3 regions of the Peribacillus sp. TH27 genome follow, and region 2 is predicted to be linked to each of the others. Evidence: riboswitches for the same ligand, from Rfam matches in the RefSeq annotation. Region 2 holds a riboswitch; each other region holds the start of a gene.

Region 1 (11,249 bases), 1.1 Mb from region 2:
GACGAGCGCCAAGATTCTTATACAAAACAGGCCCGGTGCGTTGAGGATTTGCAGAAGTGGAAAAGCGCTAAACGCGGCTTGATTCCCTATTAGCTACTAAAGCCGCCAAGAAATGCAGCTTTTATATATGACCAGACGCGCGGCCTATTTAATCTAAAATAATCTCAAAAATGAACCTCATGAAACATGTAAGAACAAACAATTTTGTTGCCTCAACCTGATTTAATTTAATTAATCATCAATGATAAGACATTTAAACTCATACTTTATATTACCATTTTCAAACTGTTATTGCAATAAAGGATATCACTGCATCCATGGTTACTCAAAAGTTTCGAGTATTCAAGAAAAGCTAAAATGAAAATCCCCATAGAAAAATGTGCGGCCGAGATACGTTTATTAACTAATATATTGTATTCATACAACATTGAAACTGTTTAATGTTTGGTTTCAAAAAAATCCTGTCACACTTGTCCATTAGATTTGTCTAAAACTCTCCTCAAATTAGGGGAACTTAGACGTATCTACATTTAGGCTAGAAAACTGCTTCCTTTACAATTGACCAAACTTACACTAGATAAATCAAATTAATGGTATTTTATATTTTTTTGGAACTTGGAATCTTGCCTATAACACCTCACAGTATGTTGAATTCTCAAAATAAACGTTATATCTCCATATAATGTTTTGGGTCAATATAGTTCCAACATTCTTTTTCAATGCTGCTTAACATAAGTAAAAGGGCAAAATATAAAGGCGCACGAGTCAAAATACATTCAGAGAACCGCTGAATTCTTTCTCTTTTTTCAGTAAATTCTTCCTTAAATATAAAATACCCATTTAATTAGAAACCCACTCACCCTTATTCCATTCTTCCTTTTCTCGCAACAAGACTTTATACCCGTAATTCTTTATAGTTTAACGTGTTTATAAATAAGTGGAAGTCGGATAATTCTAAAAAAATAATTAATTTTCACTTAAAATAGATATTAAACTAGTCGAAATGCAGTATGATTGACCTATTAAAAAGATACTAGGGGGGTTACATGAACATATACACATTAGATATTCCTTTGTGCAAGGACTTTAGTCTTATGTTAGAGACATTTAGTAAAAAAGTCATTTTTTTAGAAGACCCACTCAATCAAAGGCATCTATTCCATGCCCCAACGGACTTATTGCAATCATTATTTATATTACCTTTACACATTTCAAAAGATTGTTGGCAGCAAACTTCCATGTTTGCCTTAGCAGAATCTCTTGAGATTCCTATTTTATTTATTTACAAACGATCCAGAAGAATGGAAAATCCTCAGGTGTTACCGAAAAAGACCTTTTATGAAATCATAGCAGTTCCAGCCAATTCTGTGGAAATTAAGATAAAATTCAAATCCCTCCAAAACATCAGCATGCAGTTGTACTCAGCAAAAATGAATGAACAGGAACTTGAAAAAATTAACAAGAAATCAAAAAAGAGTCTGCACATTGCAAGGAACTTTCAACAATTAGGTTTACCACTGTCGATCCAGAAGAAAGATATAGAGATCCATGGGCTTTTCCAACCTTCAAGTGAGCTGTCCGGAGATTTATTTTACTGGATGGAGGTTGACGACGGAAAGTACGGATTCATAATCATCGATGTTTGCGGAAAAGGCATTCACACCGCACTTATAAGCATGTCCATCCGCACTTTAATGCCAGACCTTATTAAACGTGTAAAAGACCCTATTTTCATTACAAAGGAACTGAATAAACATATGGGGCAACTATTTCAAGATATGCAGAAGGTAAGTGTGAATAACTCTTACTTTACAGCCTTCATTGGTTACGTGAATACAAGGACACGGCTCATCGAATATGTGAACTGTGGACACCCTCCAGCCTTTATGTATTCCCCATGCACCAATGAAATCCACAATTTAAGTGAAGGGTCGATACCTATAGGCCTTATTCCTGATATGCCTATTAAAAAAGTGGTATTTCAATATAATGCCGGGAGCCGTTTCATCACCTATACAGATGGACTTTCTGAGTCATTCAATCGCCCTGCCGTTAACCGGTTTGAAAATATTGAGAGGGAGTTTATTGATAACGTCCATCTTGATACGCATGACCTTCTGCAGAAGTTACTGGTTTCAAGGATGAAGCATTCAGAAATAAATGATGACATCTGTATTATTGCTGGTACGCTTTTTTGAATGTGATAGAAAAAAGCCGATTTCAAAAAAATCGGCTTTTTTTACTCTAGATTTTACTTTTGTAAAGCTTGAACAACTTCCTCTAACTTCATACCTCTCGATGCTTTAACAAGAATTATATCATTGGCCTGGGTAGACTTCTTAAGCTCTTCAATTAGCTGCTGCTTATCTTGAAAAGACCGAACCTTCTCAGCTGAAAAGGTTTTGCTCGCTCCTTTGGCAATGAAGTTGGCTAGCGGACCATACGTAAAGATTCTATCAATACGATCACCAGAAATTAGTTCACCGATTTTCAAGTGAAAGTCTTTTTCCTGTCTCCCTAGCTCCAACATATCTCCCAGTACTAGGATTTTATTTTCAAAACCAGATAAGCCTTCAATCAACTCGACCGCAGCTTTAACAGAAGTTGGACTGGCATTATACGCATCATTGATGATTTTCTGTCCCTTCGCACCCTCAACCATTTCCATTCTCATATTAGTTAACCGGATAGTTGACAGACCTTTTTGAATCGATGAAACATCTACTTGCAATTCCTTCGCAGCCAGTATAGCTGCCAATGCATTAAGAACATTATGATGCCCTAGAACTGGAATCTCATAGTTAATTTCCTGTTTATCATTTGTGATTGTAAACGAGGTGTTGTCTGTCCCTTGCGTAATCGTCTTTGGAAATAAATCATTTTGTTCAGTACGTCCAAAAGATACTACCCTTAATTCAGGAAATTCGGTTTTAATCCGGTTACAGAGCAAAGGTTCATCACCATGGTAAATCAGTGTTCCGTCTTCTGCCAATCCTTCAACAATTTCTAGCTTTGCATTGGCAATCTCTTCACGTGAACCTAAATCCAATAAGTGTGATTCACCGATGTTGGTAATAACAGCTACATCAGGTCTTGCCATTTTGGATAAAAACTCGATTTCACCACGGCTACTCATCCCCATTTCCAAAACAGCCACTTCCGTATCCTCATCCATAGAAAGCACCGTCAGCGGCAGACCAAGATGATTATTGAAGTTACCATTGGTTTTATGAACTTTATAGGTGGTAGCTAGCAGGGCAGCCGTCATATCTTTTGTAGTTGTTTTACCATTGCTTCCCGTTATCCCAATGACTTTAATATTCAATTGCTGACGATAAGAGCGCGCTAATTGCTGGAGTGCTATTTCGGTATCTTCGACAATGATAATCGGTAAATCTTGGGGAGGATTCGGAATATCTCGTTGCCAAAAAGAAGCCGCCGCTCCTTGCGCTAATGCCTGCTTGACATATTGATGGCCATCAACCTGCTCACCCTTTAACGGAATGAACAAACATCCTTCCTTAACTGTTCTTGAATCAATAGTTACTCCATGAATTCCTTTGGACTGAAATGGAATAATATCATTCAATCCACCTACCATTTCATATACTTGTTTTAACGTTCTCTTTATCATTTCGTTCCTCCTACATTCATCGAACCGTTAACCGCTCTCTCTTTTTCCATTAAACAAACTAAGCAGAAACCGGTATGATACCCCGACTCCTGCTGAATTGAATCCATTACATAAATCACCTTTGATGGATTATTATAATTACTAATAAATTCTCTGACGTTTAAACTGTATATTTGATTTTCTGTTTTTCTTCATGACGTTCCAAGGCAAGCTTCACAAGTGTTTCAATTAACGCTGGATAGTCAATGCCTGTGTGCTTCCACAATAACGGGAACATACTGAATGGAGTAAATCCTGGCATTGTATTAACTTCATTAATATAGATTTTTCCTTCTTTCGTTAAAAAGAAATCAGCTCGAACCAGTCCAGAACAGTCTAATGACTTGAAGGCCGTTATAGCCATTTCAGATAAAGCTGCATATTCACTTTCCTTTATCTCCGCTGGAATGACCATCGCTGAATTACCGTCAACATATTTTGCTGAATAATCATAGAAGGCAAAGTCTTTCTTAGGAATAATTTCTCCTGCTACTGAACAAGAGGGGTCATCATTACCAAGAATACCAAACTCAACTTCACGAGCAATGACTCCTTCTTCGATGATTATCTTCCGGTCAAATTGAAATGCTTCTGCAACTGCTTTTTCTAATTCGTCTGCATCATTACATTTGCTGATACCGACACTTGAACCTAAATTAGCCGGTTTAACGAAGCATGGGTACCCTAACTCTTCTGCCACCTTATTAATGGAGCTTTCAGTATTTTTCTCCCACTCAGAGCGGATAAACCAAGTGTATTTCACTTGCGGAAGACCAGCCTGAGCAAAAATATTTTTCATGATTACCTTATCCATTCCAGCAGATGAAGCTAGAACTCCATTCCCTACATAAGGAAGATTCAATAGCTCAAGCATCCCTTGTACGGTTCCATCTTCCCCATTCGGTCCGTGAAGTAGTGGGAAAATGACATCATATCCCGTAGATCCACTATTTTCATCCGTTGAATGAGCTTGTAGAGCAAGAGGAGAGATCGATCTTTCAGTTGTAAAAGTTAGAGCCTCCACACTCTCAGCAGGTCCTGTTAACTTCGGTCCATTTATCCAAGAACCATCTTTTGTTATGTAAATCGGATATATATCAAACTTTGCTAAATCGAGAGCTTTAATGACCGCTAAAGCCGTCTGCATTGAAACATCATGCTCCGCAGATTTCCCACCATAAAGCAAACCAAGTTTAGTTTTCATGAGTTATTACCCTCCAATATTCTATTAACCTTGTTCATTGTATCATTTTACACTAAAACGGATAAAGTGAAACTTCTATCGTTGGTGGTTTTCCAATGATGGTTAGTTAAACCAATCGGGCATTTACAGGCTGTTGACCCGAAATTCCCCCTTTTTTATTACCTTTACAGCCTGTTGATGCGGGGAAAAGTGAAACTTCTATCATTGGTGGTTTTCCAATGATTACCTTAGTATAATCACAGGCTAAATTCGCCACGTCCTGTGGCAACTCCTGTGTTAGCACATCTTGTGCGTCGGAACCAATCGGGCATTTACAGGCTGTTGACCCAAATTTTTTCCTTTTTTATTACCTTTACAGCCTGTTGATGCGTGGAAAAGTGAAACTTCTATCATTGGTGGTTTTCCAATGATAAAATAGACCATTAATTACTTTATGCATGGGATAGTAAGTTTTACACCTAAAAACCTCATATATATCAAGGGTAAAAATTCCTTCTATGTAACCCCAGGCAACTTTCGAGGTATTATGAGAATGAGTTGCTTTTTATAACACTCTCCCATACTTTTTCCTTTCGATGAAAGGTGATAAAGACATCCGGTTCTTTTATTTTTCTATCAGAAAAGTCGTCATACATCTCATCCATGTTTAAATAATCCCCCACAACCCATGCCGGAACCTCAATCTTAGTCCTTGAGTACTTAACATGCCTGAATGAAAAAACGAGACCCTCTGCCAGAATAGGGGCCAAGGCAGTAATGATATCTACAGGAATAGCCGTTAATTCTTTTTTCTTTCTGATCCTCAACCAATTTCTTTCCACTTTTAATGGCTCCAGCTTCAATGGAATTAGACTCCCTAACATATTATAATATGTCGAAAGAGAACGAAAATAAATTTTATTAAACCAGCCGTCATCCTGAGCAAGATACACGAACTGATTATTCAGTTTACGAAAAAAAGGAGGCTCCAAATGATTTTTCGTATGCCCTAAATATAAAAGTTCCGATATTTCCCTCCCCTCTAATTCATCTAATCCGTCTGCCTCTTCAAAATCGATCCAACAGAAATCCCCATACCCTTGAACATTCTCTTTAAGGAGTTTAGAAATATCTTCAGATGATACGCTTTCAAGCAGAACATTCAAATTATATTCCCCACCATCGAATTGATGTTTCAATAATAAGATGGAATTCAAGGTATATGGCAGTGAGAAGGCAAACTCTTGAAAAGTAAGACCGTTAAAAAGGACAAACCGTTCGGAAGCCTGCATATGCATATATAAAATATCATTACTTTCATTTTTCATAACCTTATCCCCTCCGACCCTTTCAATCATTAGTGTTATTTTATCAAACTTTTTGGATTTCACGAAGGTTATATAATTAAGAATGTAAATCCACACCTGCATTTTATGACATTATAGTGAAAGATATATGCCTTTATTTCTTACCATGTAAAAAGTTCAGCCATTAATTTAAATAAGATAGATCCAAGCTCGACAAAAATAAATATCCATATTATAGTAAAAATAAAGGTTTGGAGGAATGACGATGGATAAAATTGAAAAAGGTTTTATCATTAATTCTTTTCATGAAGCCACTCCCCTTTATGCCGATGCAACGAAAAAGATAGGCCTGTGGCAATCTGAAAAGTATGCATTCGAGAAATATTTTTCCCAAGATGACAAAATCCTTGATATCGGTTGTGGTACAGGAAGAACCACCTTTTCCTTATATAAACAAGGTTTCCACAAAATAACCGGGTTCGACTTAACTCCTGCCATGCTACAAGAAGCCCGGAAAATATCACGCGAAGAAAACCTAGATATACCTTTTATCCTTGGCGACGCCACAGACCTTCCTTTCAATAACTCATCATTCGATAAAGCAATCTTCACCTTTAATGGTTTAATGCAAATCCCTCAACGAAAAAACCGCATTCTAGCTTTAAAAGAAATTAACCGTGTTTTAGTATCTGATGGAATTTTCATTTTTACCACCCATGACCGTGACAAAAATGAAAATTACCTGAATTTTTGGGAGCAGGAAGAAATGATTTGGTGTGAAGGTAAACAGGATGACCGGCTATATGAGTTTGGTGATATTTTCACTTCTGGAAAGACCCTACAAAAAGATACCTTTCTTCATATACCTAATCAGCGGGAGGTCTTTGACTGTCTCAATGAAGCAGGTTTTACTTTCCTAGAAAGTTTTTACCGAAGTGAATTATTCCATGAAAGCGATGATGTCATCACTTTCTCATCAGATTGCCGCTTCTGGATTGTTCAAAAATAAGAATTAGTTTTTCAAAATTCACAAAAAAAACCAGAGTGACATATCACTCTGGTTTTTTTATATTAAGAAACTTGTTCTAGTTTTTCATTATTGGCAGGAGGGTTGAATTGACCTTCCCATTTTGAGATAACGATTGCTGCAAGTGAATTACCAATAACGTTTACTACTGTACGGCCCATATCAAGAATACGGTCAATACCAGCAATAAATGCTAAACCTTCAATTGGAATACCAACTGTTCCTAATGTCGCTAAAAGAACTACGAAAGATACACCAGGTACACCTGCAATCCCCTTAGATGTGATCATTAACACTAACATTAGTGTAATTTGTTCATAAGCGCTTAAATCAATCCCATACATTTGAGCGATGAAGATAGCTGCTAACGCTTGATATAATGTAGAACCATCAAGGTTAAAAGAGTATCCTGTCGGAATAACAAACGTAGCAATATGCTTCGGACATCCCGCTTTCTCCATTTTTTCCATGATTCTCGGAAGAACTGCCTCTGAACTTGCTGTCGAGAACGCAAGAATTAATTCCTCTTTTAGAAGCTTAATCAACGTAAAGATATTGAACCCTACAAATTTTGCAATAAGACCCAGAACGACAATTACAAAGAAAATCATTGTTCCGTATACAGAAAGCGCTAACTTACCTAATGGAATTAAAGATTCCAAACCGAACTTGGAGATGGTCACACCGATTAGTGCAAATACCCCGATAGGAGCAAATTTCATGACCATATTAGTTAAGTAGAACATTCCTTCTGCTGCACCTTGGAAGAAACGGAATACAGGTTTACCTTTTTCACCGATAGCCGCAATACTAAGTCCAAACAAAACAGAGAAGAAAATGATTGCTAGCATATCGCCTTCTACCATAGCTTTAATTGGATTGGATGGCACAATGTGAACAATTGTATCCACAAAAGATTCATGCTGCTTAGTTTCTGCTGTATCAACATAGGTAGAAATATCAGTTTGTTCTAGATTGTTCATATTTACACCAGCACCAGGCTGGATAATATTCGCGGAAACTAGACCAACAGCAATCGCTATCATTGTTACCACCACAAAGTATGAAAGTGATTTAGCTCCTAGTTTACCTACTGCTTTTAAATCACCTACACCCGCAACTGCAACGATAAGACTTGACACAATGATTGGTACTACAATCATTTTAATCATTCGTAGGAAAATGTCTCCGAATGGTTGTAAAAAGTTTTGGGCTGTCGCATTACCATAAAAAATGGCACCAACAATAATCCCTAGAATTAAACCAATAAAAATTTGGCTAGCTAAACTTAATTTAAATTTCTTCATTTACTTTCCTCACCTTCCATAAAGTCTTTAAAGCAAAAACATTTTGTCTCGGTAAGGGAAACAAGATACTAATAGAAAGAAAGTAATTTTTCTTTTATTGAAAAACTCTATCTTTACGCCGAAAAAAAAGACACTTCATGTGTCGATTTCCTATAGGCGTGAATATTCACACATGTTCCCTTAAAGACGCTGACGAGGTTAGCTGTCGGGTTAGGAATTGGAAACACAAAAGCCCTTTCATTTCTGAATTCACCCCTAGCGAAAAAAATCCGCAAAAATGGGTCCCCCGTTCTTGTAATAAGATTAAGCGAATACTTAATAATAAAATATTATACTAAAAATGTTATTCTGTAAATATTTTTTCTTGTCCCTTTAAGAAAAAACCTTTGCAAATGTCTGAATATTCTGTATTAGTGACTATTTTACCTATAATAACACATTCTCTATTTTGCTTAATTTTGTTATATGGATATATAAATAACAATAAAACTGATTGATATATCCCCTCTCTCGAATAATGAAAAAATGGATTATTTTTCTAACATACCCAGTAATATATACCTCACCTTTTCCCGAGTGGTGAATTTTTTATAACTAGCAGATTTCACCTTCTCAAACTGAATTGGAGTAACAAAATAAGAATGATTTTTCACAATCCTATTCGGTTCTATTAGAATAACATCACCTACCGCCGGTCCCTTTATGAGTTCTTGCTTTCCTTCTGCTTTAAGCCCTTTTGTAATATAGTGTTTATCCACATAGCCTTTTTTAGTCAATTTGTAGACATGCGGCTTTTTTTTATGATGTACTGCCTCTACAGGGATAGAGGGTACACCCGCTTTCTCATTGGTTATTACAGTAAGATTGACTTTTGACCCTACCAACAAAGGTTTAGTTTCTTCATCTCCTGGCTCAATCAATGCCTGAAATGGAAATCTGTTATCTTTTTTTAGTGATGGCTCCTCTTCTGGATAAGAATGTATACGACCTATTGTTCCGTTCAACGCCTTTTTTAAATCAGGGGAACTTGCCTTTATAGTCATGCCCACTTCAGCTTTTTTCATCTCCTCTTCAGAGAAATCCCCTTCAATTGCCACATTTGTTGAAACAATGGATATAATGGGATTATTCAGGTTTTTATTGATATTTTTTACAACACCATCAGCCTCACTCGCCGTCTCAACCGCGACTTTTTGCTCCTCAATTGAACTTAATTGAGCATCCAGCATAACAACCTTTTCTTCCAAGCGGTTTTTTTCAAGTTCCAGCTTGTACATTTCTTGCTCAATATTACTTTCAATCAAGTCTGAAGAGGTAGTTGTTATATCAATATTTAAGCTCTTTTCTATCGAATTATCGATTACTGCTTTATTAGAATTACTTGTCAAACTTCCTTGATAAGCTTTCAACTTATCAATGTAATCATTAATCCCCACCATTTCACCCTCAGCGGCAGTTTTTTCCGCTTCTAGATTTCCTTTGAGAGCATCAAGTTCGGGTGTAGTATATTCAAACAACGAAGATCCAGCCGTTACCTCATCTCCCTCTTTTACAAGGAATTTCTGAAAATCATTTTTCTTGGTATCGAAATAGATATCATACTCTTCTACAGGTTTAACTACCCCTTTTGTTTGAATAGTATCCGTAATTGTATCTTTTTTTACCTTTGTCCAGTTTTCGACAAAAACAGTTCGTTCTACTTTGCTTTCTTTCTTTTCAATAAGGTAAAAGTTAACGGTTATTAACGCAGCCGATGCCACTGATACGGCTGCAATTTTCCATTTTTTCATTGTTTTCACCCACCTTATACAAATACGCCCACTTGGATGTACGCTAAAAAGGCTTTAACAAGCCACGTGGCCAGATAGAATAGAACAATCATTAAAAGCACCAAATAATTATTCCGTTCTGAAAATTCCTTTAAATAGAAATATTGCAGAGCAATAATCAGAAATTGAAAAATGGTAATTTCACTGAAAAAGTGAATAAAGTAATCACTTCTGAGAAAGTACTGACTGATAACTCCCAATGAAAAAGGATTTGCATCGTTTCCGATATCCATTAATACTAATATAGGGATTAGAAACACCTTTTCTAATAATTGCAAACCAAGAATAATCATTTGAACGATTACTAATTTTATGTATGGGATATCTATAACAATCCAAAAGAATAGAGATGATAAAAATAAGTATATGGTAGGGTAAAATAGACCTGCTATTATATTGCCGCCTACTATCAACAACTTTCCCATTTCAAATTCACTAGAATCCATCTTCATAATTTCTTTGGAAAACGATTCCGATCCAACGCCAAAATATCCTTCCACAGCAAAAACTATGAAACTAAGAAAATATAATAATAGTAATTTCCATCCAAGTCGTGTGACTGCTTCTGCATTTTGCAGCTGATAACGACTCCTATGAGGCTCTAAAATGCCCTTTAACAATCTGACCTGGTACACCATATGTGTTCCTCCTGCAATAAATGAAATATCACTCTATATTTTATCTTATTTTGGAAACAATTGCAGAAATAAGGAATGAATAAAACAAAAAAAACACATTAATATTAAATAATACTTTGTCTCCCTAATTTGAAGTTAATATAGAAAGATGATGCATAAAGACGTTGATTCGCATTGGCGATTTGCTATAATTCCCTCCATACTTATCTACCTCAAGCGGCACTTTTGTTTCAATACAGATGCCCCGCCTTCACATTCTTCAACCCTGACTGAGTTAGGATTTTC
Region 2 (11,249 bases):
CGTTTTCAAAGATACAATTATTTAAGTTACTGCTTTTAAATGTGCTGTTCGTCAGGTCAGAATGGCTGAAATCAGAACGGGTTAAATCGCAGGAATTAAATTTTCCATCATGCACCGAAACCGAGCGGAAGTCGGAATCCAATAAGCGTTGCCTGGAATAGTCCATGTTTATCGCCTGCTCAAGCTCACTGTATTGGAGATTAAATGCTTCTAGGAGCTCTGACACTTCTCCAATTGAATCCACCGTTAATCTATAAGCCTCCTGCTCACTAGAACCTTTTTGTTTATAGTCATTATATTTCTCTATTAAGTTTTGCAGCAGTTCTTCTTCCAGTTCCTTTGCTGTTTTGGCATTTTGATACGGAGCAAAAATGCTGTGAACATGTGCATTTAGTTTTTCAATCACATTTTATCTTCCTTTCTACAAGAGGCGTTCAAGTATTTGCTTGGCCTGCTCCCAGTTATTTTTGTTTTGCGTATATGTGTCTTCTCCGATTGCGGTGATTTTATAATATTTTCTTCTGCCGCCTTGTGTAGCATCTCCCCAATAGGAGATGATGCATTCGTCTTTTTCAAGACGTTTTAAGCTGGAATACATTGTTGCTTCCTTTATTTCGTACTGCTCATTTGAACTCACATATATCAATTTACTAATTTCATAACCATATTTATCGCCACTTTGCAGGAGTTTTAAAATCATCGTATCAACATGTCCGCGTAGTAGGTCAGAGGATAGTTTTCGTTGAACCAAATCCTCACCTCCTTTGGTATAACTTATAACATATTACTATGACAGTCAAGGTAATATTACTCTTTAGGTGTGGCCTTTTTTCTTAATTGTCCTTTATGCAATCATACTTGGAAGGAATTTATTAGTATTTGTAGAAGTAGTGTTAAGAGATATCTGGGAGTGGTGAATGTTGAATAATTCTTGGAATAAAGTGATATATAAGATTTGGTCTCCAATTTATGACAAAGTTTTCAATTCAAATCTTTTTTTTAATGCCAGAAGAAGAGTATTTGATGAGATATCGTTTAATAGCAGAGATAAAGTTCTGTTTGTGGGCGTAGGAACGGGTGCTGACATAGAGTTAATCAAGCACTTTGACTTAGAGATAACAGCAATAGACCTTTCAAAGGATATGCTTAAAAAAGCAATGGAGAGATATAGAAATACCTCTATCACATTTTTAGAGATGGATGCACAAAATATGGAATTCAACAATGAATCGTTTGATTATATAGTTGGAAGTTTGGTCCTTTCAGTAGTGCCTGATGCAAATAAATGTTTTCAAGAAATGATTAGGGTTTTAAAACAAGATGGGAAAATAATTATATTCGATAAGTTTATCTCTAAAAATAAACAGCTATCTTTACCAAAGAAGCTTCTTAGACCTTTTATTAGGGTTTTAGGTACAGATATTGGCTTGCGGTTTGAAGACTTGTATCATAGACATGATAAAAATCTAAAAATCGTAGAAGATCAATCGATTATGATGAATGGAATGTATAGAAAGATAATAATTTGCAAATGAAGATGACGTGCCTTTCTAAGGAGTAGGAAACAATGATTAAGGGTCTTTATGAAGCAAGAACTTCAGGTGAATAAATTTTTTGAAATTCAGTACAATTAGTTGGAAGGATTTAATTGGAAAGAGGGGATATTTTGTCTGAAACGATTTATAACTATGAAGATTTATTAGAAATGCTGGACTCGTTATTGCGTGAACCAACTAAATTCTGGAATGATTTTTATGAAGATCGTGAAAAGGAGATTCCCTTTTTTTGAAAACCTACCAGACGAGAATTTAGTTAATTATTTTGACAGAGAGTTACTTGGTTCAGGGGAGGTTCTTGAACTTGGATGTGGTCCTGGAAGGAATGCCATTTATTTTGCTCAAAAGGGCTGCTCAGTTGATGCTGTTGACGTTTCAAAAGAAGCTCTTGAATGGGGAAAAGAGTGGGCAACAGAAAAGAAAGTGAACATAAATTTTATTCAAAAAAACATTTTTGACTTAGATATTGAAGAAGGAAAATATGACACCGTCTATGATTCAGGTTGCTTTCATCATATTGCTCCACATAGAAGAATGAATTATATAGAAATGGTGAAAAAGGCGTTAAAGCCTAAGGGTTTCTATGCGATTACTTGTTTTGTTCAAGGAGGAATATTAGGTGGTGCAGATATTTCAGATTGGGAAGTATATAGATTAGGAAGTCTTAGAGGCGGGTTAGGTTTTACTGAGGAAAAACTAAGAACGATTTTTAAGGATTTTGAAGAGATAGAAATACGTAAAATGAAGGAATTTAAGCGGTCTAATGAAGTCTTTGGGGTCTCTGGTTTATGGACTGCTTTATTTAGGAAAAAGTAATTTTTGTGAACTTGACCCTGCAATTCGAGGAAGCATAGGGCGATGGCATTCAGATAATAATGAAGATCTCTGATGAGATTTTGTAGATAGTGTGGATGAACTTTATGATGAAAATAGTAAATTGAACTTTAAGGATCTGAGTGTAGATCCTTTTTTCTTTGTGAAAAATTCAATTTTGATAGAGGTTCCTTAAGATACCTTGAATATATTGGATTGCGAAAAAATTGTCGGTAAAAAACATAAATGTTAAACTATAATAACAATGAGGTTGTGGATATTGTTGGGAATATAGTGAGGACCTACTTCTATTGAAGTATACGAGGTAAATAGAAGCGAGTACTAGACTGCTATTTTTATAAAAAATTAAATAGGTGGAGAAATTTATGCATAGAAACCAAAAATTACATTCATTTCTATTAGACAAAGCAAGCACAATTGACAGAGGAATGGTACGAAACATTAAATAAAAATGATGTGATAGGCGTTTATAGCTCAGCTAATCCCGAAGTAATTAAAAAACTAAAGCTACAAAATAACGATTTTCACTTACATTTTTTTCAGGTGTTTATAGAAGAGGAATCAGAATTCTTTAGGCATTTTGATGAGTGGATTGAAGAAATCGCACAGGATGGGCAGCATTTAGAAACACCCATCTATTTTATATTAAGAGAATTTTTTCGAACGCAGGAGCAATATCTAGATTTTATTGAGCAATTTGTATCATTAAATGAAGGTCAATACTCGCAAAAGGAAATAAATTCATGGTATCGAATTGTTATCAAAGTGTTCAGTGAAGTTCTAGAGAGGTTTACTGAAGCTAACAATAGATATTCTAATGAAATAATGAAAGCTCAACAGGATACGATTAATGAATTAGGCTCTCCTGTCATATCACTAAACGATAACACCGCGTTACTTCCCCTTATTGGCGATATTGACACAATGAGAGGGATGTTCTTGCTTGAAAACACGTTACAAATATGTGCAGAAAAAAATGTTACTAGGCTTTTTATAGACTTATCAGGTGTTCATGCAATCGACAGTGTATCTGCTCAACAACTGTCAAAATTGATTGAATCCTTACATCTAATTGGGGTTGATACAACTCTTTCGGGACTTCGTCCAGACATAGCTATTACTGCTGTGCAACTTCAACTGCCTTTTGATAAAGTAACGATAAAATCCACTTTGGCCCAAGCGATTAATACAAATGAATAAACTATCTACGGGCTGGGACACAAGGCCATAAAGCTAAAAATGGTTTAACTGGGGGAATTCTTACTTAAATGGTAAGGAAGTATTAAAGAGATTTGGTTTTCAAGTAGAAGAGAAAAATAGATTGAGGACGGTGGACCATTGGATAAACAAGTAACATATGATAATGAAGCAGAAATGGGCTATATTTACTTGGTTGAACCATACAAATACAAAATTTCATATACTGAAGAGCTCCCACAAAATAATGACATAATGTTAGATTTTTGTAACGACGTTCCGATCATCGGAATTGAATTAGCGGGAGCTACTGCGATAAAAATTAAACATCTTGTTGATACAGTACATATATTCAAAAAGGCAACTACTGCTGATAATGAGATTTTTTACTCTTTCAGATTGCATGATAAATCAGTAAAACAATCAGTTACTCATCCAGATACTGCGAAAATAGTGTTTCACTTTTCGGATGCTGACTGTTTAGATTTTATAGGGATTGATATTTATGACACAGATTCATACGATGAGACATTCTTAATTGGCGGATAAGCCCAATCTTTTTTAGGTCATCTCGTACAGCGAAAGCCGGAACCAATGAAAGGGTAGCCTGCTCCTTGGTTAGGGACCTAGGTTATTCAATATTTGCAAACACGGCTAGATCTTCTTTATTACCAACCACTAAAAGCATATCTTTTTCAAGGATATTCTGATCAGGTGATGGAGCTATGATAATTTCTCCATTACTCACGATGGCAATAACACTGATATTATATTTCGCACGTAAATCAAGCTCTCTGAGACTTTTTCCTGTCATGCTTATGGGTATAATGATTTCCTCGATATTGTATTCTTTTGAGAGTTCTATATAGTTCAGCATGTTGGGTGATAGGAGTTGATTAGCGACCCGTTCACCCATATCTCTTTCAGGGTAGATAACCCAGTCAGCACCAACTTTAGCGAGCACTTGACCGTGATGTTTATTTAGAGCTTTTGCTATTACCTTTTTCACTCCTAGTTCCTTTAAAAGCAATGTAGTTAAAATGCTTGACTGCATATCATTTCCGATGGCTACGATGACACAATCAAAATTACGGATTCCAATGGATTTTAGTGCCTCTTCTTCGGTAGTATCAGCCATAACTGCATGAGTTACACTTAATTCTGCATTCTCGACTCTTTCCTCGCTTACATCAATACCCAAGACTTCTTGTCCGGCTGTATATAATCTATGAGCTACACTCGTTCCGAATCTTCCTAAACCGATAACGGCATATTGTCGTTTTCCCATCTTTAACACTCCCTCATTAATGATTAACCAATCATGATTTTGCCTTTTGGACGGCGGAATGGATCTGGTTTACGTCTCATTGCGATAGCAAAAGCAAAAGTCAAAGGTCCAACCCGGCCCGCAAACATTGTGAAAATAATGAGCATCCGACCAATGGGGGATAATTCAGGGGTTAATCCCATTGAGAGACCCACGGTAGCAAATGCTGAAGTGGCTTCAAATAAAACCGTCAAGAAATCACTTCCGGTTTCTGTAATAGTCAGCAGAATGGTGATGGTTGAAACGATAAATACCCCGATGGAGGTAACGGATAATGCTTTAAATATCGTTTCATTCACAATGCGGTACCGAAACAATACCACATCTTCTTTTCCTTTAATCTGTGACCAAACCGTTCCAATCAGCGTCGCTAATGTGGTGGTTTTAATCCCACCGCCAGTCGATCCCGGTGAAGCCCCAACAAACATCAAGAAAATGATCAGCAGCAATGTGGGTTGTGTTAAATCAGGGATATTCAATGTATTAGAACCTGCTGTTCTCGGAGTAACGGATTGAAACAAAGAAGCCAACGTTTTCCCCATGAAAGATAAAGGCTGCAATGTTTTGGCATTTCCAAATTCAAATATAAAGATTAAGATGGCCCCGCCAATTGTAAGGATTAAGCTAGCCATCAGTACAACCTTCGTATGTACAGACAAACGATGGGTATCACGGTATTCGTAAATTTCATTCATCACGATAAATCCTATACCGCCTAATGTGATCAGGGAAGCGACTGTAAGGGTTACGAAAGGATCTGATGCATAAGTAGTCAAGCTCCTAAACCCTCCCATTAAGTCAAAGCCCGCATTATTGAAATTGGAAATCGAATGAAAAAGGCCGTAATAGATTGCTCTGCCTATTGGCATGTCAAAAGAAAAGCGAATCGATAGTATAACGGCACCTGAAATTTCAATAATGGCAGTGTAAATTAAAATCCTTTTTACTAACTTAACTACACCTGCCATAGATAAATTATTTAAAGACTCCTGCAAGACTAACCGGCCTTTTAAAGAAATTCTTTTGCCTAATAAGAAAAAGAAAAGCGTCGCAAATGACATAAACCCCAAGCCGCCTATTTGAATGAGTGATAAAATGACCAACTCTCCAAATGTTGTAAAAGTGGTTCCCGTATCTACTACGACAAGCCCTGTTACACATGTAGCAGAGGTTGAGGTAAATAAAGCATTTAGAAAAGAAAGACCATTCCCATTTTCAGTGGAAATCGGCAGGGTTAATAAATAGGCTCCAACAAGTATCAGGAAGGCAAAGCCAAGTACAAGAATTTTTGGTGGATCTAACAAATCTTTTGCTTTTATCAAATTGATCATCCTTACCCTGTTAATGAATTAGCAACCTACTAACAAACGTAATATATCCACAGATAACTAACCATTATCGAGTGATAGGGTTAGTATTTCGCTCGTACTGCATTCCATTCGTCATCCATCTAGATAAACAATCAATAGACCAAGTTCCTTTTGCTATACATGCGTCCATTCTGCACAAGCCCTTTTATTTGTGAAAAAAGGTATTCATTATCCTTAATCAAGCTTAGGTAATGCTCTTTGGAAAATCCTTTTTTAAAGCATAATAAAAAGACCTACATAACATCTGGCTGCTATTTTGTTACAGAAAAGCAAACAAAAAAGCCCCTGAAATAGGCGGTCTTATGACCTCCTTCGCTTTAGCCGACGAAGTTAGCTGACGGGTAGGATGGCGAAAGAGCTGATCTCATCCTTTCTGCAAGGCAGAATTAACCCCAAATGATTGGTTCCTCCGTACTCAATTTACTTGAGTTTAGGCCGAAATGCATTAAATTGATAAACGTATTCTACTCCCATCATTTACTAGTTGTAAACCCCTAAATTGTAAAAAAAATTTGCTAGAACAAAACAGAAAATTTACGTTTTTTTTACATATTAAAAACTTATTGACAAAAATTAGTTGGGACATTATGATAGGTTCGATAAATTTGAAAAATAACATCCAGTAATTTTATGTTTCTAATAAATAAATATATGGTATTTCCTTTTGGAATTAGATACAGAAAATCTCAAAGTTTATTGAATTCGTATTTTGAAATTTTAATACATTATATAAAAAAGGCGGGCAAGTATGGAGAAGACGTTTAATAGATATGTTGTTAACGCTACAGGTAAAGGTGGACAGACGTATTTAACTCAATGCCAGGATAAAGATGCACTAAGGAAATGGATAGCCGATCATGAGGATCAAATAATAATGAATGAGTTAAGGATAACAGATAAGAAAAAGAATCCATTGATAAATTTTTTTTCAAAGGTAATATCATCTGAATTCATAGGTCCTTATTAACTGGATCATGAAAATAATTGAACATTAAAAGTTAGTAGAGGGTCAAGCATATTGAATAATAATTCACTCATTATGTCCTTTTTCAGTATTTCAACTATTTAAATTCCTGCGTTAATCAGGCAATCTGAAGCTTAACATCCATATTACGTTATATTTTCAAACTCATTTATATTGAATGAGTTTTTTTGTGTATATTAAATATTGCGATGGAAATATTCAAAAAAGCTTAAAAGATTTGGATGTAATAGAGAATGTGATATCGAAAATGGCTCTAAAGGAAATGAGTAAAAAATCATGGAAGATTACCTTGATCCATAAGATATAAGGCATAACTTTTTCCTCATCAGTTTTCGATATTATGAGGAAGTTAGAGTATATGTCATATGGTAGTGTATATTCTCACAAGCCATTTACAAATTTTAAAGAAGAGAAGTAATAAAAAGGATTTATAGATTCATTGGCTTATGTAAATATGCAACGTGGGAAACATTATCCACTAGTGACTAACGGGGAAAGAATTTACAAAGATAAAAGCATTTTCGATTACTCTGCTAATAAACAAGAAGTTAAAGGTAGTGTGTCATTGGCAAATTATGCATTAGCGAACAATGAGTCGTAAGAAAATTGGAAATCAGATCCAGTCGAGGCGGGGGAAACCTCGCCCTGGATTATTCTCTAAGACATGTGGTAATCACTAGGGCGACAATACTTTTACTTAATATACATTTTTTAGATAGTTTGTCGCTTGGAAGTTATTGACTTTTTGCTCGTTTACTCCAATAATAGTCTTAAATACATCTTTATCCAATGACCTAAATGGTAATAAACTTAGGACTCTATGAAATTTTTTAGGAAACATGTGAAGTCCCTATGTAAACATCTGATTTACCTTTTTTTCTGTTTTATTTTGGCAAGTCATTCACTTCGTATGCAACCCGTATTCCAGATTCAATCGCCCCTTGCATCCAAGCGTGAGTAAGAGTAGTATGTTCACCGGCAAAGTGCACTCTTCCTTCAGGTATAGGGATATAGGGATACAACTCGGTTTCCTGACCCGGTTCAAAAGCAGCGAAACCTCCAGAAGAATACTCATTATCGACCCAACTAAAGGAAGTTCCTGATACAAACTCAGAATAGACTTGGTCTCCATAAATTTCAGCTAAGTTCTTTAAAGCATATTGAATGCGCTCTTCGTTTGATAGACCGTTCCATATTAAAGCCTCATCCGCCCATGTATAGCTTGCCAAAACCACAGCAGGACCTTTTGTACCAATCCCCTGACTTGGGTAATAAGTGAATCGAATCGGAAGGTCAGTTATGGATTTACCACCATATTGATGGTGCCTTTCCCAAAACCTGCTTTTAAACTGGATTCCGATTTTTGTTGCGCTCATATAGTTCAGTTCACGAATTGCTCTCCGTTTATAATAGGAAAAAGAATGGTATGGTTCAACTTTCACAAATTGTAACACTGAAAAGGGAATAGTTATGATGGCAAGATCACCAGTTATGGTGGAATCCTCTAGGGTGTGCGGGTGGGTGGAATGGATGGTTACACGGTTGTTATGTTGGACAATTTTCGTCATCCTTTGATAGAACATAATGACATCTTTTAATTGTGGAAGAAATGCCCTTGGAAGCAGATCCATACCACCGGTTATCTCATAGTAACGATTTGCTCCAAAGGACGCCGCTTCTCGCAAAACTTCAACAAATGACATCCCCATATATGCTTCGTAGTCAAGGAGTAAACCGATCATATCGACCGCGCCATCTGAAAAAGTCGTTCCATATTGATAATGGTAAGTGTTTAAGAAAGTTCCTAGTGAGTAGTTTTTAAATTCTTTTTCTACGAGATTCCAATTTCTCTTTGGATCTTGTTTAATAAAATCGAGAATGGGCTGTGTAGCTAAATTCATCAGCATCTCTGCGCTTTTATCTTTTTCATTCGGGGCAACGGGAAAGTTGAGAATACCAGGAGACCGTTCAAAAATGTTAAGACGTGTTTTGATACCATTGAGATAAAGAATATCCATTGGAGTTCGGTTAATAAACTGGTTTACGGTTAGTCCGAATTTTTTAATATACTCTAATGTCAAAAAATGACCTTCAGGAATACGCATTGGACCTAGGTTTAAATAAAGCCCATTGCTAAAGGGAGAGTGTATTGTATAGGCGCGTCCGCCCACCCTGTTATTTGCTTCAAGGATGGTGACGCTGTGCCCTGCATTCTTCAAAAGAGAAGATGCAACCAGTCCTGCTAGTCCTGCGCCCACAATAGTAATATTCTTGGGAACTTGCGACTTTTTAAGACCATTTTTAATAATGCTAATCATTTGTTGAGTCGTTAACTGATTATTAGACATCTCTTCGCCCCTAGTGAAAAAGATTTATTACATTGTATTCACTAGCAGAGATGCATATGTATTCAAGAGTTAATCAGATGATAGATAAAAAACTTGGTATTATCTTAAATATAAAACAAGAAACAGAATCAATTAGTACATTGGTAATTTACTAAATTTGTTATGTCAGCTGCCTTTTCATTTTCTTTTACTTTAAGGTAATGGAGAACGATATCTTCCAGGGTCAAGCATTTCGGATGCAAGACTCTGTACGTTTTCTACAATAATACTGGAACTCTCTTCAGTGCTTTTCAATAAGGATGTGCGGTATTGGTTTTTGCTTTATTTATTTGTATGAAAACAAAAGGGGGATTATCAAGTGAAGGGATTTGAATTTTTCAGAATGCCACAGACTATTATATATGGGAGGAAATCTTTTGAGAAAGTGGGAGCGGAAGCGGCATTATGTGGGAAGAAAGCACTCATTATAAGTGATAAGGTAATGAGCCGACTCGGTTGTGTCAATCAATGTTGTCAGTATCTTCATGACAACGGAGTAGCAAGTGCAGTTTATCTTGGAGTTGATTCAGAACCAACAGACCAATATGTGGAAGAATCATTAGAACTTTTTGAAAAGGAGTCATGTGATCTAATCATTTCCCTTGGTGGAGGAAGCTGTATTGATACTGGGAAAGCAATTGCTGTCCTGGCCACGAATGGTGGATATATTGGAGAATATATGGGCGGAAGAAAAATAGCAGACAAAGCGGCAATACCGCACATTGCTATTCCAACAACTGCTGGAACTGGTTCAGAAGCGACGGATGCTACTGTTATTACCAACACCGATGATGATGTGAAGATGATGATTAAACAGCCGAATTTTATGCCTTTAGTCGCCATTGTTGATCCGTTGCTGACAGTTTCTTCTCCACCACATATAACGGCTGCGACGGGTGTGGATGCATTAAGTCATGCGGTTGAGGCCTATTTATCAAAACGGTCTCACCCAATGACAGACACAATGGCTCTGTCCGCGATGAGATTGATTGTGGAGAATATTGAAAACGCTTACGATGATGGGGATAACATAGATGCCCGTGAAAAGATGTCATTAGGAGCCCTTCAAGCAGGGATAGCATTCTCGAATTCATCCGTTTGTTTAGTTCATGGAATGTCGAGACCAATTGGAGCTTTGTTCCATGTACCTCATGGATACTCGAATGCCATGCTATTGCCAGCGGTATTAGAATTCAGCAAGGAAGCCTGTATGGAACGGTTAGCGGATTTGGGGAGAATTTTTAAAACTGAATATAAAAACCTTTCTATAGAAAGGGCAGCTTTGGTTGCGGTAGAATCTGTTAAGGCACTTTGCCAAAAGCTGAACATTCCTAATCTCGAAGGATGGGGAATAGAAGAGGAGAAATTTAATCTCTCAGTCAGTAAAATGGCAAGAGACGCCATAGATAGCGGGAGCCCTGCTAATAACCCAAGGGTCCCAACTAAACAAGAATTAGAAGAGTTATATCATACTTGTTATCATTATAAGTTTGCTACTGAAGATAAAGTACAGGGGTGAATATGTGGAGACTTCAATTCTAAAATACCTCATAACTTAGTTAGTGCCAAGCATACTTGCTGAGATAAGTATGA
Region 3 (11,249 bases), 1.9 Mb from region 2:
CAATGATGGATACTTCCGGAAGTATGGGTCTATGGGAAAAGTACATGGCCCGAAGCTTCTTCTTTTGGATGAACCGATTCTTGCGGACAAAATATGAAACAGTTGAAATCGAGTTTATTGCCCACCATACAGAAGCGAAAGTGGTACCGGAAGAAGATTTCTTTTCGAAAGGGGAAAGCGGCGGTACAATTTGTTCTTCCGTATATCGAAAAGCATTAGAACTTATTGATCATAAATATGACCCTGTGAAGTTTAACATTTATCCATTTCATTTTTCCGATGGTGACAATCTCACGTCTGATAACGTTCGATGCGTAAAGCTTGTGGAAGAACTCATGAAGGTTTCCAATATGTTTGGCTATGGGGAAGTCAATCAATACAATCGCCATTCGACATTGATGACAGCTTATAAGAATATCGACAATGAAAAATTCCGGTATTATATTCTTAAGCAAAAAGCTGACGTTTTCCACGCGATGAAGAGCTTTTTTAAAGACGAAGAAAGTAAGAAGTATGCATAAAAAAGGAAACCTGTTGATCTAAATAGTTTAATTCAATTATATATAGCGATATTTAAATCAATATAATAGTAGGTAAAAGACGTGCGGTTCACATAGTACGTCTTTTTTTAAATTTTTGTTTTTTATACAGGTGAGGGAGATAAGATACAGCTAATCTAAAGAGGGAGAGTTTGCATAAACTAAGAGGAAATAGAAAGGGATAGGGGAGAATATCCTCGATTTCATGTATGGTTTTTAATAGTATGGAAGTCAGATTCAAATGAGCTGACCTACTAATTTGAAAAAGTAAGAAGTTTGGCTGGTCATTGCAACATCACAGCGATATGAAATTACTTACGATTCATAAAGTGGAATTGCATATAAAAGTAGCCGTTGCTCAACAGGAGCAACGGCTACTTTTACATCTACTATACTTATATCATTCGTTTCGTTACTTCAACGACACGTTGTCCTAACGCTTTCCCAAGTTCTTTATCATGATCAGTTATAAGCACATCACTTTCAACTGGACATGAAATCCCTACACCATAATACGATCCACCATAAAGCGTATTTTCAGGAATATTCCCCGGTAAACCAACAATAATCATCCCTTGGTGAAGCATAGGTGTAATAAGTTTTAATAAGGTTGCCTCTAGACGCTTAAAAAAGCACGATATTTGTGCACAGAAACATTTATTAAAGCGATTAATGAGTTGTTACATATTCGTTTTTTCCTGCACGCATTCCAACTATGAAAATTAGAGCTGATACTACGATTAACATTAATAAGGGAATCGTCCAACTGTGTGTAATGTCATGTAGCCCTCCAAATAATACTGGTCCAACAGCAGCTAAAAGATAACCAAATGATTGAGCCATTCCGGATAGTTCCGTCGCCTCATGGGTACTTTGTGTACGAAGACTAAAGAACATCATGGATAAACTAAATATAGTTCCGACTCCAACCCCAATCAAAATCATGCATACTGGGATAAGCAGCGTGCTTCCGTACAAAATACCGAATATCCCTACAATAAGAAAAATAACAGGAGGGACTACTAACAAACGCTGACTTTGTATGCGTCCAGCTAAAATTGGCACAATGAATGTTATAGGAATGACGGCAAGCTGCATGATGGATAGCATCCAGCCAGCTTCATCAGCATTTAGTCCTTTTTGCTCCAGAATTTCTGGCATCCAGGTAATTACTGTATAAAAGATAAACGATTGCAGTCCCATGAATAAAGTGATCTGCCATGCTAAACCCGAACGCCATAAGTTAATGTTTTTTACCTTTTGAGCCGTTTGTTCATCCTTATCGGACTTGAATGGCTTTTTTAATTGTGGCATCCAAAAGAAAACGGTAATAAGAGATAAGATTCCCCAACATCCAAGTGCACCAGCCCATCCTAACCCTGATAAAGAGGAAATGGGAATACTGATACCGGATCCTATTGCACCACATAAATTCATGGAAACTGCATAAACCCCTGTCATCAAACCGATATTCCGTGCAAAGTTATGTTTAATAAGACTGGGTAACAATACATTGCCAATAGCGATGGCTAACCCAATTAAAATGGTTCCTAAAAACAATGTCGTCACTCCGCCAATAGATCGTATCCCAATCCCAATCGTTAATAAGATTAAGGAAATGAATAGGGTAAGCTCCATTCCAAAACGTCGAGCTAACTTAGGTGCAAATGGAGATAAGAGTGCAAAAGCAAGTAAAGGCAATGTTGTTAATGAACCTGATAGTGTATTGGATATTCCCAAATTATCCCGAATCGAAGTTACCAGAGGTCCTACAGAAGTTAAAGGAGCTCTTAGGTTGGCCCCAATCAGAATGATCCCGATAATAAGTAGTCCAATTCTAGGTTTAAGATCTATTTTTGTTTGTTCTAGTTGATTTGCCGCTTGATGAATACCCATAATTTGTCCTCCGTACTTAGACTAAAGATTTTTTGAATTGTGTAATGTATTCATTCACTGTTTCAATTGCCCGATTTACATCTTGTTCGATGATGGCATCTACAAGGTTACAATGAATGTTCAAATGAAAGTTCGCACCTGAACTCATCTCAGCTATCTGATGGATGGAAGCATGCAAAGAATCTTCCATATGTTCGTACAAATCAATCAATAAATCATTATGTGATGAACCCATAATTGATTTATGTAACTGAATATCAGCTTCTTCGTAAGCCTTACTATCCTTTGCTTCAGCAGCCTTACGACATGCTTCTATATGAATTCTCATCTGTTCTATATCTTCTTGGTCACGTCTTAGTGCAGCTAATTGTGCTCCTTCTCTTTCAAGTGCATGACGAACCTCTAACGTCTCTAATAAACTTGACTGCTGGATCCTTCTTTGAAATGCAACTCCCAGGGCACTTGATGACTTGACGAACGTTCCCTTTCCTTGTTTTGTTACTAAAAGACCTGCATAAACAAGTGATCGTACAGCTTCTCTTAATGTATTTCTACTCACATCGAACTGTTTTATCAAATCCATTTCAGGAGGAATCTGATTTCCAATCTTCCATTCGCCAGATTCGATTAACGATTCAATTTGGGAAACAACTTGTTCTACAAGTGATAAACGATTTGTTTTAGATATGGTCAATATATACACCTCAAATTTGTAGGATGATTGGTTCATTGGTTATTTTAACATATGTATGTTGAAATATAAACAAGAATAATGTTAAAGTACGGGTATTCAAAACTTCCTTCCCCATCCAATTTTCCACCTTGGCTGTATAATGGACACAATTTCCTATAAGAAAAAACATTTCCTATTTAATGTTCATAACTTATACGAGACATGGGGTGTTTTTTCTCTTGTCCCCCATTACTGGGCTGAATTTCGTATGCCGGTAAATGAAAAGGCTCGAATAATACAGTCTGGATTATTGCAAAAGAACTTTCTCAATTGTACAGAAAGTCTTTAATATTGGAGAAAAAAGCCCTGAAATCAAAAATTTCAGGGCTTCATTTCTTATAAGGTACTTTATGTTAAAACAAATAAGGAATTATAAAAAAGTCTGGGAATTAAATTCCCAGACTTAATTGTAATTCAAAAGAAGTATGTCTATTTCTTAGCTGATTTTTTTTGTTTGACTAAAAAAGAGAGCAGGATAAATACTGCTACAGTTACAAGACATACAGTGGTACCAATTATATTTTGTTTATTAAAGATAAAAGCAATAAAAATAAAGCTTAAAGCTATGATCGCAAATATAGTTGTATATGGGTACCATTTTACCCGGAAACCTGGTTCGTCAGTGTATTGTTTACGGAGCTTCAATTGGGCAGAACATATACTGATCCATAATAATAAAACTGTAAAGCCAGGGATAGCCATTAGATAGCTTAATATCAGATCGGGAGTCAAATAGGATAAAAACACACCAAATAATATACATAATGTAGTTAAAAATATTCCATTAAGTGGGATACCTTTTTTGGTTGTTTTTATAAATACCTTAGGGGCTTCTCTGTTCTGAGAAAGAGTAAACAATGTTCTTGATGTAGCGTATATACCTGAATTTGCAGCTGATAAGACAGCAGTTAAAAGAACGAAATTCATAATATCAGCAGCTCCTGGAAGTCCTGTTAAGCTGAAAACCTGAACGAAAGGACTCTCTTCAGTACTTACTTGGTTCCAAGGTATTACTCCGCAAATAATAAGAATTGGCAAGACGTAAAAAAGGATTACCCGCCATACTGTTCCTTTAATGATTTTTGGTATAACTCGCTGACTGTCTTTGGTTTCTGTGACAGCCACACCAATTAATTCAGCACCCCCATATGAAAACATTACAACTAAAAGTGCACTTAACATGCCTCCAATTCCTTGGGGGAAAAAGCCACCATGTTCCGTATAATTAGAAAATGAAGCGGAACTAGGGAAAATTCCTATCAGAATCAAAGCTCCTAAAATAATAAAAGCAATTAAAGTTATTATTTTAATACCTGCAAACCAAAACTCGAGTTCTCCATAGTATTTTACTTGAAACAAATTTATTCCTATTACTACTGACGCACATAGTATACTTAGTAGCCATAATGGTACAGAAGGAAACCAGTATTGTAAAAAGCTTCCGGCTGCCACTATTTCTACAATGATCACGATAATCCAGTTAAACCAATAGAGCCATCCTACAATAAAGGATAATTGAAACCCAAAAGCTTTATTTATAAGATGTTGTACGTTCAAATTGGGAAAAACGGTTGCCATTTCTCCTAAAGCTGCCATTACAATAAATAACAATAGGCCCCCTATTAAATAGGCTATCACAACACTTGGACCAGCCATATTTAATGTATCTGAGCTCCCCTTAAAGATCCCTGTTCCTATCATTCCTGCTAACGCAATAAACTGGACATGTCTTGGCAATAAGCCCCTTTGTAAATCATGATGAGTCTTTTCCATGTTATTCATGCCTTTCTTCCGTTATTTTAATAAAATATTATTTTAATAAAAATCAAAGGACTCTTCTGTGATTAAACGCTTTTGTGTACTAAAGTAACTATATTAATATATCATAATTCAGAATAATGTCAATTTATGTAGGGGAACAGAAAAATTATATCTTTAACACGAGAGAATGAATTGTGGATATTATTTAAACATATTTTGATACTTATTCTTATTAAAATGTCATTTGTTAAAGTTAATTTATTTTTGTATTAGAATACTCACTTTTAAGGAGGTTATTTTTTAGGAAATAAATGTTGTGAGGAACTACTGAAAATACTTATATCTAGATTCCCGTTCATATAAGTTCATCTTTGTAAACAAAGAACCCAAATCCAAATATGAGGAATTCGGGTTCATTGCTCTTTATAATTTCGATAATGGAATTCTTCTTATCTCCTTTGATTGCCCCTAGCTATCAGGCTCATATAGATGAAGGACTCAAAATTGTTCCCTACTTGCTGCATCCACCTTTGTTTATAGGAGTCCCCATTCTATTATTGATTACAGCATATATAAAGCAAAAAATAAAACCAACAGTTTCATGAAGAGGGAGGCTGTTGGTTTTTTTTTTGGCTGTGAAGATACTCAAAAATAGAAAGAAAAAAATGAATGAAAAGAGGAGAAAGTAATCTTCTCCACGAGCGACTGTAAAATATTGTTTAATGTTATAGAGAGATTGGAACATATTCAAACCCTGTAAGTTGTCAATGACCATAATAAGTAAATACGTACCTAAAAAAATTAATAAAACTGGAAGCATTTTGGCCATGCTATCACCTTCAATCTTTTCTTAAAGTGCGGTTAATCATCTGAAAATATACACTATATAAGTGAGACTTTAAAATATATATAAAGCTGATACAAAATAATTTTCATCCTATTCAATATTCAGTGAAGATCATGAAATAACCAATTATAAGACCAAAAAAAGTTAAATTGTATTATTGCTGTCATTTTCCTGACTAGTGCATAAGATGAACTAACCCATTTAAGTTCTTCTATAAAAACAAATAAGGAGATGTTTCTATATGTCAGGTTGTGAGTCAAGTTGTGACGGCGGATTTGGATTTGGTGGAGGTTTCGCCTTTATAGTTGTTTTGTTTATATTGTTAATAATTGTTGGAGCTAGCTTTTGTGGTGGTGGATACGGTGGTGGATACGACGGTGGATATGCCCCGGTTCAAGGATATGGCGGCTACTGCTAAAAAAATAAAAAAAGCCGACCTTAATAGGGTCGGTTTCTTCTATAATTATTAAAAAGAACTGTGAGGCTATTCTATTCACTCTCACATAACGTGGAGAAAGAAAGTGGATGTAGGTAATCGGTGTCCTGCACCTGTTCACTATCCTGTAGAAATTCTAAATAACCGGCAAATACCTGTGAAGCCATCCCTAGATAGTGCATTTCAGTGTGGATGGTACCCATCTTGTGTGAATGAAGCATATACATTTTCATCCCTCCTTTTGTAATTCAGATGTCCACCAAAATAGGTCCGGCTCTTAAAAACGAAAGTTTTGTTCATGTAATCCATTTTATATTCATTTAAATTTCAGAAGCTCCAGGGTGGAACCCTTCTTCATTTCTTTCTTCTACTATCATGCGCAATCCACGCTTTGGTCTGAGTGTAAGTGTTGTAATTGGTTTTACTTCATGATGGTCCGGTGCTAGCCTAATTCTATATCGTTGAGCAATACACGCTAGGACAAGCACAGCTTCCATCAATGAAAAATAATTACCAATACAAACTCTTGGTCCCCCGCTAAACGGAAAGTAAGCATACGTAGGTAAAGTTTTCAAATAGTTGTTTTCAAATCTCTCAGGAATAAAAGAATCTGGATTATCAAAATACTCCGGCTTGTGCTGCACCACATATGGACTTAGCAAAAACATATCGCCTTTTTTAAAATGATACCCCCCTATTTTCACATTCTCCTCCACTTCCCGTGAAATGATATAGACTGGCGGGTATATGCGAAGTGATTCCCTGATAATATTTTGTGTGTATGTTAATTTCATGAAATCGTCAGGCGTAGGAGTACGGTTGCCTATTACTCTATCTATTTCATTGAAAAGTTTAGTTTCCACTTCTGGATTCTGTGAAAGAAAGTATATGGCCCAGGAAAGCGTATTTGCCGTCGTTTCGTGACCGGCAATGAAGATGGTCATTAGTTCATCGCGTACTTGCTGGTTTGACATACCTAAGCCGTCCTCATCATCTCGAGCCTCCATTAAAATTCCAAGCATATCTTCATGTCTTTCTGCATCTTCCCTACGTTTTTCGATAATGCTATAAATCACTTTATCAAGTCTTTGTATCGCATTTTTATATTCACGGTTGCTTTTAGTTGGAACCCATAAGGGTAATTGAAGAAGTGTTCTCATCCTTTTGACGGAAATTTTCAAGGCTGCTTCCATCGGTTCTCCGACCACATCATACCCATCTTTGAAATCCATGCTGAACATGGTCCTGCTTATTATCCCAAGGGCGATATTCATCATATCTTTCGTAATAATCCGTTCTTTCTCATTTTCCCAAGTTGAAATATAGTCCATTGTTATATCAATCATATCCTGGGCATAATTGCTAATATGGGACTTTTTGAAAGAGGGTTGAATAAGCCTTCTCTGGCGCATGTGAACGTCTTTTTCGCTAGTAAGAAGTCCATCACCAACGAGTGGTTTTATAGCATTGCTGTCCTTTGATTTGACGAAGGATTTTTGTTTCGTTACAAGTATCTGCTTTATTAAATCCGGATTTGAAATGAGGTAAACATTTTGGAAAGGTCCAAAACGAAATTTTGCAACGTCTCCATATTCTTTTGATAAACGGGTAAGAAAGCCAAGTACATCTTTTTGAAACTCCTTTGTATGGCCAGAAATTAGTTTTCCATTTGGGACCATTGGAGTATCATATAAAACTTCATCAGTTTCACTCAATGTTCTTTCTCTCCTTTCGGTAATAATAATTTCTTGTAATCATTCTATGAGAATAAGCTATATTGGTTTGGACAAGTTGTTAAAAGAAAGAGCACATAATTTTTAATTAGTTAATCATAATGAATATACGAGTCCTAAAGGGTGAGGGGAGATTACTAGATTTCCATTCGTACTCAACTAAAAATAAAGTTTTCTCTATAAGTTGAGTATAGAAAAATTACAAATCGTGAGAGCGTATTTTGAGCTGATAAGAAACCACAAAGAGGAGAGAAGTACAAATGGTAGTTCCTAATTTACTGGTAATAAACAGGTGAGGAATTAAAGGTGTCTAGTGTGAAAAAACTCTGGGTGAGAGGAATCCAGAGTTTTTTTTTGGGATATTCAGAAAGAAATTTCCTTTTGTTAATAAATAAGAGATGTATTCAGCTTCGTTCTTCCCTATCTCTATTTTGGTGCGGATCATTTTTTTCCATTGTAGGACCACCATATTGTTCGTTAATTTCTTTAACCACTTGATCTAAAAATTCATCAGATATTATTGGGTTATCATTTTTTTTTGGCATGTAATTCTCTTCTATCCTTTCTTGGTACCATGCGTCTTAATCACTAATGAAGTATTCGTTAACAACATAACCTCTCTAAGAAAAAATTATTCTTTTTGTTTGCAAATTTTTCATTTACTTTTCCGAATCACGGGAGTATGATATCAACAGTTTCATATTTCTAAATCGCTGAAACCTTATGGTACGGGGGAACCGTTATTAGGATTGTTTTACAATCCAAGGGGTGAATCCTTTCTAGGTAGGGCTACTCAAAGGTCCGAATCCGACAGCTAACCTCGTAAGCGTTATATGAGAAGGAAGGTGGAGCTTGTGAGACAAAAAAATGATGTCTGCAGGTCTATTTAACTATGACTTGTGGGCATTTTTCTATTTTATTCTTGTTTTTTTCGTAAAGTTTTTTTCATATAACTGGGCAAAATAAACTTAATTTGAAAAATGGCGGTGATTTCTAGTGTTATCTTCTATAAAGAGGTTCTTAATAGGCCGGCCTCTAAAATCTACTGCATTAGGTGACCAAAAGCTTAACAAAACAAAAGCTTTGGCCATATTATCTTCTGATGCTTTGTCTTCCGTTGCATATGGCCCGGAACAAATTTTAATTGTTTTAATTACAGTGGGTGCCGCAGCATTTTGGTATTCCATTCCTATCGCCATTGGTGTATTGATTCTGTTAATGGCTTTAATCTTGTCCTATAGACAAATTATCTTTGCTTATCCTCATGGCGGGGGAGCATACGTGGTTTCAAAAAACAATTTGGGTGTAAATCCTGGGCTGATAGCTGGAGGATCTTTGTTAGTCGACTATATCCTAACTGTGGCTGTAAGTGTTTCTGCGGGTACAGATGCCATCACATCTGCTTTTCCCAGCCTACATTCATATAATGTCGTTATTGCTATAATTTTTGTAATTCTTCTTACCATCCTTAACCTAAGAGGGGTAACAGAGTCGGCTTCCGTATTAGCCTATCCAGTGTATCTTTTCGTTTTAGCGTTATTCATTCTGATTGGTGTAGGTGTATACAAAATTTTGACTGGTGAAGTTTCCCCTGACTTACATGCATCAATCGGAACACCAGTAGCAGGGATCAGTTTATTTATACTTCTAAGAGCTTTTGCATCAGGTAGCTCTGCATTAACAGGAGTTGAAGCGATTTCCAATGCGATTCCAAACTTTAAAAATCCAGCGCCTAATAATGCTGCAAAAACATTAATAGCAATGGGTTCCTTACTTGCTGTGTTATTTACGGGTATTGTATTCTTAGCCTATTATTTAAGCATTGTTCCTAGCGCAGAGGTAACTGTTGTTTCACAAATTGCTGAAGAGATATTTGGACGCAACTTTATGTATTTCTTTATCCAAGGAACGACAGCATTAATATTAATTCTTGCTGCCAACACTGGCTATTCTGCTTTCCCTTTGCTTGCGGTAAATCTTGCAAAGGATAAATTCATACCAAGGGCGTTTACAATTAGAGGAGACCGATTAGGATATTCCAATGGAATTATCATACTAGGACTTGCATCAATCATCTTAATAATCGCATTTGGAGGACATACAGAAAATCTTATTCCACTTTATGCGGTAGGGGTATTTATTCCATTTACGTTGTCTCAGTCCGGGATGATTGTTAAATGGATTCGCGAAAAGCCAAAAGGATGGATGATGAAATTAACCATTAATTCAATTGGTGCCATTATTAGCTTTATCGTCACGATGATATTCTTTTTAACCAAATTTACTCAGGTTTGGCCTGTTTTGATTTTTTTACCTATCATCATTGTTATTTTTCATCGAATTAGAAAGCATTATGAAGCAGTTGGTGACCAACTTAGGATTACAACTTGTGAGCCTATATTACCAATAGAAGGGAATATTATTATTGTACCTGTGGCTGGTATAACGCATGTGGTTGAGAACTCCTTAAATTATGCTAAATCTCTTTCAGCACATCAGGTTATTGCCGTTTATGTTGCTTTTGAAAGAGAAGATGAAAAAAAATTCGAAGAAAAATGGAAGAAGTGGCAACCAGATGTTAGACTCGTCACACTGAACTCTTATTACAGAAGTATCATTCAGCCATTAACTAAATTTGTAGATACAGTTGAACATAAAGCGAGGGAATCTAACTATAAGGTTACTGTAATCATTCCACAATTTATTCCGAAGAAAGGCTGGCACAATATTCTTCATAACCAATCTAGTTTACTGATCCGTGCCTACTTACTTTATAGAAGAAATGTAGTTATTACGACAGTACCTTATCATTTGAAGAAATAAAAATATATAACAAGTGATTTCACAGACAGCCTTACTTTGCTGTATTCTCTACCGAAAGAGCAAACCTTAACAGGGTTTGTCTACAGTTTTTTTGAGGGGTTGTAAAAATTCGAACGTTGATTGGAACGTAGGGCACTAAGCTTTCCGCGGGCGGTCAGGGAGCCTCCTCGGCGCCTTTGCGCCTGTGGGGTCTCCCTTGGACACGCTTTTCCCGCAGGAGTCTTGCACCTTCCGCTCCAATGAACTTTGTTTTAACAATTAGAAATAAACACTTTTGCCTACAGTCAGTCTTAGAGCAAACCTTAACTGGGTTTGCTCTTTCTTCAATTTACGCTCTATATTGAGAAAAGAGGGTTACCGCTGGCAATCCTTTTTATGTTGGACAATATTTCTGAAGCTGAATTTGTCTATCCTTTTGAATTTATCATTATCATTCATTAGATTAATTGGTTATTAGATGATCAAAATCTAAGAAGTTTTC

Evidence for each region. A riboswitch is a leader RNA that binds a small molecule or an ion and turns the genes downstream of it on or off. The one in region 2 is predicted to bind cyclic di-AMP.
Region 1: linked by a shared signal. The riboswitch ahead of JFU24_RS15055 (cation:dicarboxylate symporter family transporter) and the one ahead of JFU24_RS20425 (TrkH family potassium uptake protein) in region 2 are both predicted to bind cyclic di-AMP.
Region 3: linked by a shared signal. The riboswitch ahead of JFU24_RS11250 (APC family permease) and the one ahead of JFU24_RS20425 (TrkH family potassium uptake protein) in region 2 are both predicted to bind cyclic di-AMP.

What each region holds. Positions count from the first base shown of each region.
Region 1 covers NZ_JAEKEV010000002.1:2,846,438-2,857,686, forward strand. Annotated here, with positions in the region: gene JFU24_RS15030 (PP2C family protein-serine/threonine phosphatase) at 1,047-2,198, shown strand; gene JFU24_RS15035 (UDP-N-acetylmuramoyl-tripeptide--D-alanyl-D-alanine ligase) at 2,252-3,634, opposite strand; gene JFU24_RS15040 (D-alanine--D-alanine ligase) at 3,795-4,877, opposite strand; gene JFU24_RS15045 (hypothetical protein) at 5,402-6,184, opposite strand; gene JFU24_RS15050 (class I SAM-dependent methyltransferase) at 6,429-7,172, shown strand; gene JFU24_RS15055 (cation:dicarboxylate symporter family transporter) at 7,235-8,497, opposite strand; cyclic di-AMP (ydaO/yuaA leader) riboswitch at 8,670-8,817, opposite strand; gene JFU24_RS15060 (efflux RND transporter periplasmic adaptor subunit) at 9,028-10,287, opposite strand; gene JFU24_RS15065 (hypothetical protein) at 10,302-10,964, opposite strand.
Region 2 covers NZ_JAEKEV010000002.1:3,938,729-3,949,977, forward strand. Annotated here, with positions in the region: gene JFU24_RS20390 (pentapeptide repeat-containing protein) at 1-406, opposite strand, end outside; gene JFU24_RS20395 (PadR family transcriptional regulator) at 422-751, opposite strand; gene JFU24_RS20400 (class I SAM-dependent methyltransferase) at 921-1,535, shown strand; partial or broken gene JFU24_RS20405 (class I SAM-dependent methyltransferase) at 1,667-2,372, shown strand; gene JFU24_RS20410 (STAS domain-containing protein) at 2,808-3,590, shown strand; gene JFU24_RS20415 (DUF2283 domain-containing protein) at 3,729-4,136, shown strand; gene JFU24_RS20420 (potassium channel family protein) at 4,219-4,875, opposite strand; gene JFU24_RS20425 (TrkH family potassium uptake protein) at 4,899-6,245, opposite strand; cyclic di-AMP (ydaO/yuaA leader) riboswitch at 6,589-6,731, opposite strand; gene JFU24_RS20430 (hypothetical protein) at 7,033-7,251, shown strand; gene JFU24_RS20435 (flavin monoamine oxidase family protein) at 8,154-9,617, opposite strand; gene JFU24_RS20440 (iron-containing alcohol dehydrogenase) at 10,000-11,175, shown strand.
Region 3 covers NZ_JAEKEV010000002.1:2,038,005-2,049,253, reverse strand. Annotated here, with positions in the region: gene yhbH (sporulation protein YhbH) at 1-521, shown strand, start outside; partial or broken gene JFU24_RS11290 (NAD(P)H-dependent oxidoreductase) at 935-1,159, opposite strand; gene JFU24_RS11285 (CynX/NimT family MFS transporter) at 1,209-2,435, opposite strand; gene JFU24_RS11280 (FadR/GntR family transcriptional regulator) at 2,452-3,129, opposite strand; gene JFU24_RS11275 (amino acid permease) at 3,598-4,941, opposite strand; partial or broken gene JFU24_RS31310 (YjcZ family sporulation protein) at 6,018-6,131, shown strand; gene JFU24_RS11265 (hypothetical protein) at 6,266-6,439, opposite strand; gene JFU24_RS11260 (cytochrome P450) at 6,533-7,927, opposite strand; gene JFU24_RS11255 (hypothetical protein) at 8,350-8,490, opposite strand; cyclic di-AMP (ydaO/yuaA leader) riboswitch at 8,647-8,790, shown strand; gene JFU24_RS11250 (APC family permease) at 8,942-10,768, shown strand.